2 regions of the Streptomyces sp. NBC_00316 genome follow, and region 1 is predicted to be linked to the other one. Evidence: riboswitches for the same ligand, from Rfam matches in the RefSeq annotation. Region 1 holds a riboswitch; the other holds the start of a gene.
What was found. A riboswitch is a leader RNA that binds a small molecule or an ion and turns the genes downstream of it on or off. The one in region 1 is predicted to bind thiamine pyrophosphate.
Positions count from the first base shown of each region.

Region 2: it holds a riboswitch for thiamine pyrophosphate, as region 1 does, so the genes downstream of both, thiO (glycine oxidase ThiO) here and OG878_RS05550 (purine-cytosine permease family protein) in region 1, are expected to answer to the same signal.

Region 1 covers NZ_CP108023.1:1,216,756-1,221,975, forward strand. The annotation lists gene OG878_RS05545 (SpoIIE family protein phosphatase) at 1-1,426, shown strand, start outside; TPP riboswitch at 1,547-1,641, shown strand; gene OG878_RS05550 (purine-cytosine permease family protein) at 1,633-3,039, shown strand; gene thiM (hydroxyethylthiazole kinase) at 3,105-3,923, shown strand; gene thiE (thiamine phosphate synthase) at 3,920-4,597, shown strand; gene thiD (bifunctional hydroxymethylpyrimidine kinase/phosphomethylpyrimidine kinase) at 4,594-5,220, shown strand, end outside.
Region 2 covers NZ_CP108023.1:6,453,679-6,458,898, forward strand. The annotation lists gene pknB (Stk1 family PASTA domain-containing Ser/Thr kinase) at 1-176, opposite strand, end outside; gene OG878_RS28680 (thiazole synthase) at 287-1,081, opposite strand; gene thiS (sulfur carrier protein ThiS) at 1,084-1,302, opposite strand; gene thiO (glycine oxidase ThiO) at 1,299-2,519, opposite strand; TPP riboswitch at 2,517-2,629, opposite strand; gene OG878_RS28695 (hypothetical protein) at 2,681-3,022, shown strand; gene OG878_RS28700 (NAD(P)/FAD-dependent oxidoreductase) at 3,120-4,307, shown strand; gene OG878_RS28705 (Rv2175c family DNA-binding protein) at 4,412-4,777, shown strand; gene thiE (thiamine phosphate synthase) at 4,936-5,220, shown strand, end outside.

The DNA.
Region 1 (5,220 bases):
AGTGGCGTTCCACCCGGGCACGCCACAGGTGCGGAGTCTGGCCACCGGGCAGTCGGTTCTGGTGCAGAAACTCGACGCAGACGAGTGGTTCGCCCACGACGCCCAGCGGGCCGGGAAGATCCGCGAGTTCCATTTCCATTCGTACATGGCGGTGCCGCTGCGAGCCCGCGGGATCACGCTGGGTGTCGCCACCCTCGGCCGCCACCAGGATCCTCGGCCGTACGACGAAGGAGACCTGTGCCTCGCCGAGGACTTCTCGTCCCGCGCCGCCGTATGCATCGACAACGCCCGCCGCTACACCCGCGAGCACAACACCGCCCTGGCCTTGCAGCACAGCCTTCTGCCGCGCGATCTGCCCGACTACCCCGCCGTCGAGACCGGCCACCGGTATCTGCCCGCCGCCGCCCACGCCGGAGCGGGCGGGGACTGGTTCGACGTCCTGCCCCTGTCGGGAGCCCGCCTCGCCCTGGTCGTCGGAGACGTCACCGGCCACGGCCTGCACGCGGCGGCCCTCATGGGACGGCTGCGCACCGCTGTCCACACACTCACCGACCTCGACCTCCCTCCCGACGAGGTCCTGACCCAGCTGGACGATCTCGTGATCCGTCTCGCCCAGGAGGATCCCGACTGCGAGGGCGCCACCTGCCTGTACGCCGTCTACGACCCCATCTCCCGCATCTGCACCGCTGCGCGCGCCGGGCATCCCCCACCCGTCCTGTTGCAGGCCGATGGCGCGGTGGAGGTCCTCGACGACATCCCGCCCGGCCCGCCGCTGGGGAAGGGCGGGCTGCCCTTCGAAACCGCTGAACGCCGCGTCGCGGAGGGCTCTGTCCTGGCGCTCTACACGGACGGCCTCATCGAAGCACCGGGCTGGGGCGTCGACGCCGGGCTCGACAGACTGTCCCGCGCCATGACCGGCCCCACCCGACCGCTCGAGGAGCTCTGCGATGCCGTGGTGGCCGCCCTGGTCACGGAGCACCGATCCGATGACGCTGTCCTGCTCCTCGCCCGCACCCGCGTCCTGGGTGCAGACCGGGTCGTCTCCTGGGAGCTTCCGGGCGACCCCGCACAGGTCGCCCACGCCCGCGCCCTCACCACCCGTCAGCTTGCCACCTGGGGCTTGGAGCCGCTCGCCTTCACCACCGAACTGATGGTCAGCGAACTGGTCACCAACGCCATCCGGTACGCGCACGGCCCCATTTCCCTGCGTCTCATCCACGCCGCAGCCCTCATCTGCGAAGTCTCCGACGGCAGCCTCAGCGCCCCGCATCTGCGCCGCGCGCGCTCCAGCGACGAGGGCGGCCGCGGCCTGTTCCTGGTGGCCCAGCTCGCCTCCCGTTGGGGCGCCCGCTACGACCGCGCCGGCAAGACCATATGGGCCGAGCAGCATCTCCCTCCTGCCGGAGCGCCGGATCCGGCGATGTGACGCGCGAACAGAGGCCCCCGTAACGCGGACCGCGCCTCCACACCACGGACCGACCGACCGAGTGGGTGCCCCGCGGCCCTCCGTGCAGGTGTTCCACGGGATCGGGTTAGTCTGTCCGTCGTACCGGACACGGGGTGCCCTATGCGAGGGCTGAGATCACACCCGTCGAACCTGAACCAGTTCGCACTGGCGGAGGGATGTCTTCCATGCCATTGACGCATGTTTCCGGCGGGTCGGCCGCCGACGGCCGGCAGACCGTCTTCGACGGACGGATGCCCGCCGCCCCCGGCGACCTCCGCGTCGAGGCGCACGGCATCGAGCCGGTCCCCGAGAGCAACCGTTACGGCGGTCCCGGGCGCCTGTTCACCGTATGGTTCGCGCCCAATCTGACCATGACCGGCTTGTTCACCGGCACCGTCGGCATCGCCCTCGGCCTGGACTTCGCCACCGCGCTCGCCGCCGTCGTGCTGGGCACCGTGCTCGGCGCGGTGCCCACCGCCTACCTGGGTACCTGGGGAAGCCGGACCGGTGCCGGGCAACTGCCGCTGGCCCGGCTCGCGTTCGGCCGGGCCGTGGCCGTGCCGGGCATCCTGCAGTGGCTGTCCTCGGTCGCCTGGGACGCGCTGATCGGACTGTTCGGCGGGGACGCGCTGGCCCGGTTGTGCGGCTGGCCGTTCTGGCTGGGTGTCCTGGTCATGATGGTGGCCCAGGGTGCCCTCGGCGTTCTCGGCTACGAGGCCATCCACCGGCTGCAGATCGTCATGACCTTCGTGCTCGCCGCCGCGTTCGCCCTGATCGCCTGGCGGCTGCTCGACGGTGTCCACCCAGCCGGCACCGGCACCGCGCACGGCGCCGACCAGGTCGGCGCGTTCGTTCTGACCAGCACCATCGCGCTGAGCCTGGCCCTCTCCTGGGCTCCGTACGCCAGCGACTTCAGCCGCTACCTGCCCCGCACCACCTCGCGCCCGCGCATGTTCTGGTACACGCTGCTCGGTCTCGTGGTGTCCTTCGTGGCGGTCCAGACCCTCGGCCTGTGGGGGGCGTCGGTGCTGACCGACCAGACCGCCGCGGGCGTGGACGAGCTGCTGGGGGGTGGGGTGCTGGGCGCGTTCGGGCTGCTCGCCGTGGCGCTGGCGGCCCTCTGCAGCAACGCCATGAACGATTACAGCGGTTCCCTGGCACTGCAGACCGTCGGAGTGCGTCTGCCGCGCCCGGCGGCCGCCGCGCTCGCCGCCGCGCTCGGCTTTCCTCTGGTGCTGTGGATGCACGCGGCCGACACGACCGCCCGCTTCCAGAACGTGCTGCTGTTCGTCGGTTACTGGATCCCCGGTTTCGTGGCGATCGTCGTCGTCGACTGGCACGCACGGGCCCGGGCGCGGGACGGCGCCGCGATCGACCTGGCTGCCGAGACCGCCCGGCCGCAGTCCGGTTGGCCGCCCTTGCTGGCGTTCGTCGCCGCCTTCGCCGCGGCCGTGCCGTTCATGGACACGACCCTGTACGTGGGACCGGTGGCCGCCGCCCTGCACGGCGCCGACCTCTCGTACTACGTGGCGTTCCTCGTGGCGCTCGCCGTGTACGCGCCGCTGCGGCTGCGCCACCGCCCGCGGGACTGACACGCCCCGGCCGTCGGCCCTCGGCGCCCGAACGACATCCCCTTCTCCCCACGGAGCCACCTCGCATGCCCCCGATACCCCCGCCATTCGCCGATCCCACCGGTTTCGCGCAGCAGTCCCTCGCCCGCGTGCGGTCGACATCCCCCCTGGTGCAGTGCCTGACCAACTCGGTGGTCACCGGGTTCACCGCCAACGTCCTGCTGGCGCTGGGCGCTTCACCCGCCATGGTCGACATTCCGGAAGAAGCCGGCCCGTTCGCGCGGATCGCCTCTGGTGTCCTGGTCAATCTCGGAACCCCGCACGCGGAGCAGCGCTCCGCCATGGTCGAGGCCGCGGGGGCGGCGAGGTCGGCGGATACTCCGTGGGTGCTCGACCCGGTCGCCGTCGGCGCGCTCCCGGTGCGTACCGCGCTCGCACGAGAACTCCTGGAGCTGCGGCCGACGGTGATCAGGGGCAACGCGTCCGAGATCCTCGCGCTCGCGGGTGCGGGCGGCGGCGGCCGTGGCGTGGACTCCTCCGACGGCGTCGAGACCGCCGGGGAATCAGCACGCGAGCTGGCCCGTACGACCGGCTGCGTGGTCGCCGTCTCCGGACCCGTCGACTTCGTCACCGACGGGGTGCGCAGCGCCCGGATCGCCAACGGGGATGCCCTGTTGACCCGGGTGACGGGCGGCGGCTGCGCACTGGGGGCGGCGATAACGGCCTTCGCGGCGGTCGACGAGGACCGGTTCGCCGCGACGGTGGCCGCCGTCACCGTCTACACGGTCGCCGCCGAGCTAGCCGCCAAGGAGGCGTCGGGGCCCGGCAGTTTCGCTGTCGCGTTCCTGGACGCACTCGCCGCCCTGGAGCCGGCGGACCTCGCCGAGCGGGCGGCTCTCTCATGACCGCGGCGCCGGTGGATCTGTCGGTCTATCTGGTCACGGACGCGGCCCAGTGCGCGTCCCGCGGCCGGAGCGTGGCCGAGACCGTCGCCCAGGCAGTGGCCGGTGGTGTCACCGCCGTGCAGATCCGGGAGAAGCACGCCGCCGGGAGGGAGTTCCTGCGTACGGTCCTGGAGGTGGCCGCCGTCCTCCCCGAACGAGTGGCGCTCATCGTCAACGACCGGGTGGACGTGTTCCTGGCGGCCCGGGCAGCCGGCGCACGCGTCACCGGGGTCCACGTCGGCCAGTCGGATCTGCCGCCGGCCGCGGTACGCGAACTGATCGGTGAGCACGCGGTCCTCGGCCTGAGCGCCGCGACCCCCGGGCAGCTGCGCGCCGCCGCCGAGGATCCGGCACGCGTCCACCACGTCGGCATCGGCGCGCTGCACGCGACCCGGACCAAGGCGGACGCCCCGGACCCACTCGGCCATGACGGCTTCGCCCGCCTCGCCCGGCTCAGCGCACTCCCCGCCGTGGCCATCGGCGGCATCACCCCGGCCGACCTGCCCCGACTGCGCGATGCCGGGGCGGTGGGCGCCGCCGTCGTCTCCGGTGTCTGCGCCGCCGAGGATCCCCGGGCATCAGCCGTCGCCTATGCCCGGGCATGGACCCGCACCCGAGAGGAGAGCCGCGCATGACCGCGCTGCCCCGCGTCCTGACGATCGCCGGATCCGACTCCGGCGGAGGAGCCGGAATCCAGGCCGACCTCAAGACCATGCTGGCGCTCGGCGCCCACGGAATGAGCGTGCTCACGGCTGTCACGGCACAGAACTCCCTGGGCGTGCAGGGTGCATGGGAACTCCCCGTGGAGGCGGTGCGCGCGCAGTACCGCAGTGTCGTGGACGACATCGGGGTCCAGGCGGTGAAGACGGGGATGCTCGCCTCGCCCAGCCTGGTCGCGGCGGTCGCCGGCCTGTTGTCGGACGCGACGGCCCCGGTCGTCGTGGACCCGGTGAGCGTGTCCAAGCACGGGGACAAGCTGCTGGCCGACGACGCGCTGGATGCCGTACGGAACACGCTGCTGCCGGTCGCGACGGTGGCCACGCCGAATCTCGACGAGGTCGCGCAGCTCACCGGCATCGAGGTGACGGACGAATCGGGTATGCGCCGCGCCGCCGCGCGGCTGCTCGGGTACGGGCCCCGCTGGGTGCTGGTGAAGGGCGGCCATCTCCCGGGCGAGGCGGTGGACCTGCTGACGGACGGCGGGGAGGAGCACTGGCTGCGCGCCCCGCGGCACGACAACCGTCATACCCACGGCACG
Region 2 (5,220 bases), 5.2 Mb from region 1:
AACGAGGCGTCGGCCGCGAGCGCCGGGTGCATCACCTTGAGGGCGAGCACCCGGTCCAGACGGGTGTCCAGGGCCCGGTAGACCGTGGCCATCCCGCCCACGGCGATGCGGGCATCGACGCGATAGCGGCCGTCGAGCAGTTGCCCGACAAGCGGGTCCTGAAGGGTCGTATCCACGCAAGCGAGTCTACGAGCCATCGCGGACATGGCCGACGGGCCGGAGCGATCCCGCGGCCGTACTGCAGCCGAGCCGTGACAGGGACATGCACGTGCGTCCCGCACGGGGGTCAGAACGCGGGCCGCTCCGGATCCAGCACCGCCCGCCCCTCCACCGGCGACGACGCCTCGGCGAAGTGGCGCCGGGGGATCCGGCCCGCGCGGTACGCCAGCCGCCCGCCGTCCACCGCATGCCGCATCGCCGCCGCCATCAGCTCGGGCTCCTGCGCCCGGGTCACCGCGGAGGCCAGCATCACGGCCGCGCACCCCAGCTCCATCGCGAGCGCCGCGTCGGAAGCCGTCCCGGCGCCGGCGTCGAGGATCACCGGCACCCGGGCGTGGTCGACGATCAGCTGGAAGTTGTGCGGGTTGCGGATGCCGAGGCCGGAGCCGATGGGGGAGCCGAGCGGCATGATCGCCGCGCACCCCACATCCTCCAGCTTCCGGGCCAGCACCGGGTCGTCGTTGGTGTAGGGAAGGACGGTGAAGCCGTCGTCGACCAGGGTCTCCGCCGCGTCCAGCAGCTCGATCGGGTCGGGCAGCAGGGTCCGCTCGTCGGCTACGACCTCCAGCTTGATCCAGTCGGTGCCCAGCGCCTCGCGGGCCAGCCGCGCGGTCAGCACGGCCTCGCCCGCGGTGAAGCAGCCCGCCGTGTTCGGCAGGACGCGGATCGAGAGCCGTTCCAGCACGGAGAGCACCGAACCCTGCACGGTCGGATCGAGGCGGCGCATCGCGACGGTGGTCAGCTCGGTGCCGGAGGCGGTGAGCGAGCGCTCCAGCACGTCGAGGCTGGGCGCCCCGCCCGTCCCCATGATCAGCCGGGAGGTGAACGCGGTGCCCCCGAGGGTGAAGAGATCGTCGGACATGGTCAGCCTCCCTGGACCGCGGTGAGGACTTCGATCCGGTCGCCGTCGGCGAGCGCGGCGGTGGCCCACCGGCTGCGCGGAACCACGGCCTCGTTGACGGCGGCCGCGATGCCGGAGTGCGCCGTGGTGAGGGTCGAGACGAGGGTTTCCAGCGTGGTGCCCGCGGCGATCGAGCGGGGATCGCCGTTGACGGACACGCAGAGCGCTACGGACTCGGTCATGCGGGCTGCTCCTGACGTGCGGAGGCGGAGGCGGACGGCGCGGCGGGCGACGGTACGGGGGCGGGCGCGAACCGCCCGGGAGCGAAGGGGCGGGCCACGCGGGGCAGCTCGCCGGTGGTCAGCAGCTCGGCCATGGCGTCGCCGGTGACGGGGGTGAGCAGCACCCCGTTGCGGTGGTGGCCGGTGGCGAGATGCAGACCGGGCAGGGCGGTGGGGCCGAGCAGCGGAGCATTGTCGGGGGAGGCGGGGCGCAGGCCGGCCCGGGTCTCGGTGAGCGGCAGTTCGGTGATCCCGGGCACCAGCTCATGGGCGTCGCGAAGCAGCTCGTACACACCGCCCGCCGTGACGGTGGTGTCCCAGCCCATCTCCTCACTGGTGGCGCCGACCACCAGCTCGCCGTTCTCGCGCGGTACGAGATAGACGTGGCTGCCGCGGACCACGGCCCGCACGGTCCGGGTGAGGAACGGTGCGTACGCGGCGGGCACGGTCAGCCGCAGCACCTGCCCCTTCACCGGCCGGACGGGCGGCGTGACCTCGTCCGGCAGCCCCGCCAGCCGCCCGCTGAGGCTGCCCGCGGCGAGCACGACCTGGTCGGCGGTGAGCTCCGTACCGCCTGCCAGCACGGCCCCGGTTGCCCGGTCCCGTTCCACCGTGAGGCGTTCCGCCCGGTCGCGGTGGACGACGACCCCGGCCCGCTCACAGGCCGTCAGCAGGGCGGCGGCCAGCCGGCGGGGGTCGACCTGGTGGTCGCCGTCGACCCGCAGACCGCCGCGTACCCCCGGCGCCAGCATCGGTTCCAGGCGGCGGCACTCACGGCCGGTGAGCCACTGCGACTCCAGCCCCGAACGGAGGTGCAGCGCATGCAGTTCCCGCAGATGGGCGCGGTCGTCGGAGTCCAGGGCGACCGCGAGGGTGCCGCAGGCCCGGAAGCCGATGTCCTGGCCGCTCGCCGCCTCCAGCTCGGCGGCGAAGGCCGGATAGCGTGCGGCGGAGGCGACATTGAGGCCGAGCAGCATCTGCTCGCCGTAGTGGAGTTCGGTGACGGCGGCGAGCATTCCGGCCGCCACCCGGGCGGCCCCGCCACCCGGGTCGGGGTCGGCGACCGTGGTGCGCAGGCCGCGCTGCGCCGCCCGCCAGGCGGTCACCAGACCGATGATCCCGCCCCCGATGACGAGGACGTCGGATCCTGGTGCTGGGGTGTTCCCGGGGGAATGCATGGGCGTCCAGCCCCTCCCTTCGCCGGCATGACCCGGATCAGGTTCGTACGGTCGGAGGCCGCCCAGCCTCCCTCTCAGCCCGGTGCGTCCGGACTCCCGCGAGTGTCTTACGGTGGCCACCCTAGACCCCGTTCCCCACGCCCGGTAAGGGAGCAGTCACCGTGGCCCGTTCGCTCGACGGACTCGTCCTCTCACCCGTCGCCGACCAGGCGCCGGGTCAGGTCGGCACCCGTACCCGCTTCACGTACCACGAGGAGGACGGCCGGATCTGGGCCGAGTACGCGGGCGGCGACGTGGTCCGGGGACATCTCGTCGGCACGCGCTCCGGCGACCGGCTCGACTTCCGGTACGTCCAGTTGAAGCAGGACGGAACGACCTCCTCCGGACACTGCGTCTCCACCGTCGTCGATCTGGCGGACGGCCGGGTGCGGCTGGACGAGCGCTGGGAATGGGAGTCGCAGGAGGGCTGCGGTGCGAGCGTGGTCGAGGAGCTGTCTGTCTGACAAACCGTCAGGTGCATAAGCTGGGCAGGTGAGCGAGCAGCAGACAGAGCAGCCGGGCCGGCGGACAGAGCGCCGCGTCGTCATCGTCGGCGCGGGCATGGCCGGCGTGCAGACCGCGGTCGCCCTGCGGGAACAGGGCTTCACCGGCCCGGTCACCCTCATCGGCGCCGAACCCCACCAGCCGTACGACCGGCCACCGCTGTCCAAGGCCGTACTGCTCGGCAACGCCGAGGGCTCCGCCTTCGACATCGACTTCGAAGCGCTGGACATCGACCTGCAACTGGGCCGCGACGTGACCGGTCTGCGGCCCGGCGCGCACGAACTGGACACCTTGGCCGGACCCGTTCCGTACGACGTCCTGGTCGTCGCCTCCGGCGCCGAGCCGGTGGTACTGCCCGGCTCCGAGGGCGTGCCCGGCGTCCATCTGCTGCGCACCCTCGACGACGCCGCACGGCTGCGGCCGGTACTCGACGAGCAGCACACCGTCGTGGTCGTCGGCGCGGGCTGGATCGGCGCGGAGTTCGCCACCGCGGCGCGCGCCGCGGGCTGCGAGGTCACCGTCGTCGAGGCCGCCGACCGGCCGCTGGCAGGCGTTCTGCCCGCCGAGGTCGCCGCCCCGATGGCCCGCTGGTACGCGCAGAGCGGTGCCGAACTCCTCACGGGCACGCCGGTGGCGCGGATCGAGCACGGCAGCGTGGTCCTCGCCGACGGGCGCACGCTCGCCGCCGGAGCGGTGGTCGTCGGGATCGGTGCCCGGCCCGCCACCGGCTGGCTGGCCGGCTCCGGCATCGCGCTCGGCCCGGACGGGTCGGTGACCGCCGACGACGCGCTGCGCACCTCGCTGCCGGATGTGTACGCGGTCGGCGACTGCGCGTCCTTCCCCTCCGCGCGGTACGGCACACGGCTTCTCGTCCACCACTGGGACAACGCCCTCCAGGGGCCGCGGACCGCCGCCGCCAACATCATCGGCGCCGGCACGGACGGGGCGCAGCCCCTGACGTACGACCCCGTGCCGTACTTCTGGTCCGAGCAGTTCGACCGGTTCGTGCAGTACGCGGGGCATCACGGGGACGCGGACACCCTGCTGTGGCGCGGCGACCCGGCGGACGCGGCCTGGACCGTGTGCTGGCTGCGGGACGGCGCGCTGGTCGCCGTCCTCGCCGTCGGGCGGCCGCGCGACCTGGCCCAGGGGCGCAGACTCATCGAGGCGGGGGCGCGGCTGGATCAGGTGCGGGCGGCCGACCCCGCCGTACCCCTGAAGTCGGCCAGGGCGGACGCCGCGTGACGGCGCTTCCCCAGGGGCTCCGGGGGCCTTGAGGGCGCTGGGGTGACCCCCGTCCGGTCGGGTCCGGGTACCGACTGTCGGTCCGGGATGGCACGCTTGTCCCCGTGACCGAGATTGACGCAAAGATCGATGCTCTCGTCCCCGCCTGGCTCCACCTCCCCGACATCGCGGAAATGCTCGATGTCGAGGTGACGCGCGTACGGCAGCTGGTCAAGGAGGGCCAGCTCATCGCCGTACGCCGTGGTGAGAACCGGGCACTCCAGGTGCCTGCTGCCTTCATCGACGGCAACAAGGTGGTCAAGGGCCTCTCCGGCACCCTGACGCTCCTGAGGGACGACGGCTACACCGACGAAGAGATGCTTGAGTGGCTCTTCACCCCCGACCCCACCCTCCCCGGTACCCCCGCGCAGGCGCTGAGCGAGAATCGCGGCACGGAGGTGAAGCGCCGCGCCCAGGCGCTCGCCGTCTGACCGGGACAACCGCACGCGGGGTACGGGCCCGGGCCGTTCCGAGCGGCCCGGCCCGTACCGCCGCATGACGACGTGGCGCTGCACCCGTGGCGGGGCTCCGGGGGCGTCGAGCCGCACCGCCGTATCCCGTATCGCCGCACCCAAGGGGGAACCTCACCATGTCCACGCCTCGCGCGCTGCTGTCCGACGCCCGGCTCTATCTGTGCACGGACGCCCGCAGGCGCCAGGGCGACCTCCCCGCGTTCCTCGACGCCGTGCTCTCCTCCGGGGTGGACGTCGTCCAACTGCGCGACAAGGGCATGGAAGCGGCCGAGGAACTCGAGCACCTGGCGGTCCTCGCCGACGCCTGCCGGCGCCACGGCAAGCTCCTCGCGGTGAACGACCGGGCCGATGTCGCCCATGCCATCGGTTCCGATGTGCTCCACCTCGGCCAGGGTGACCTG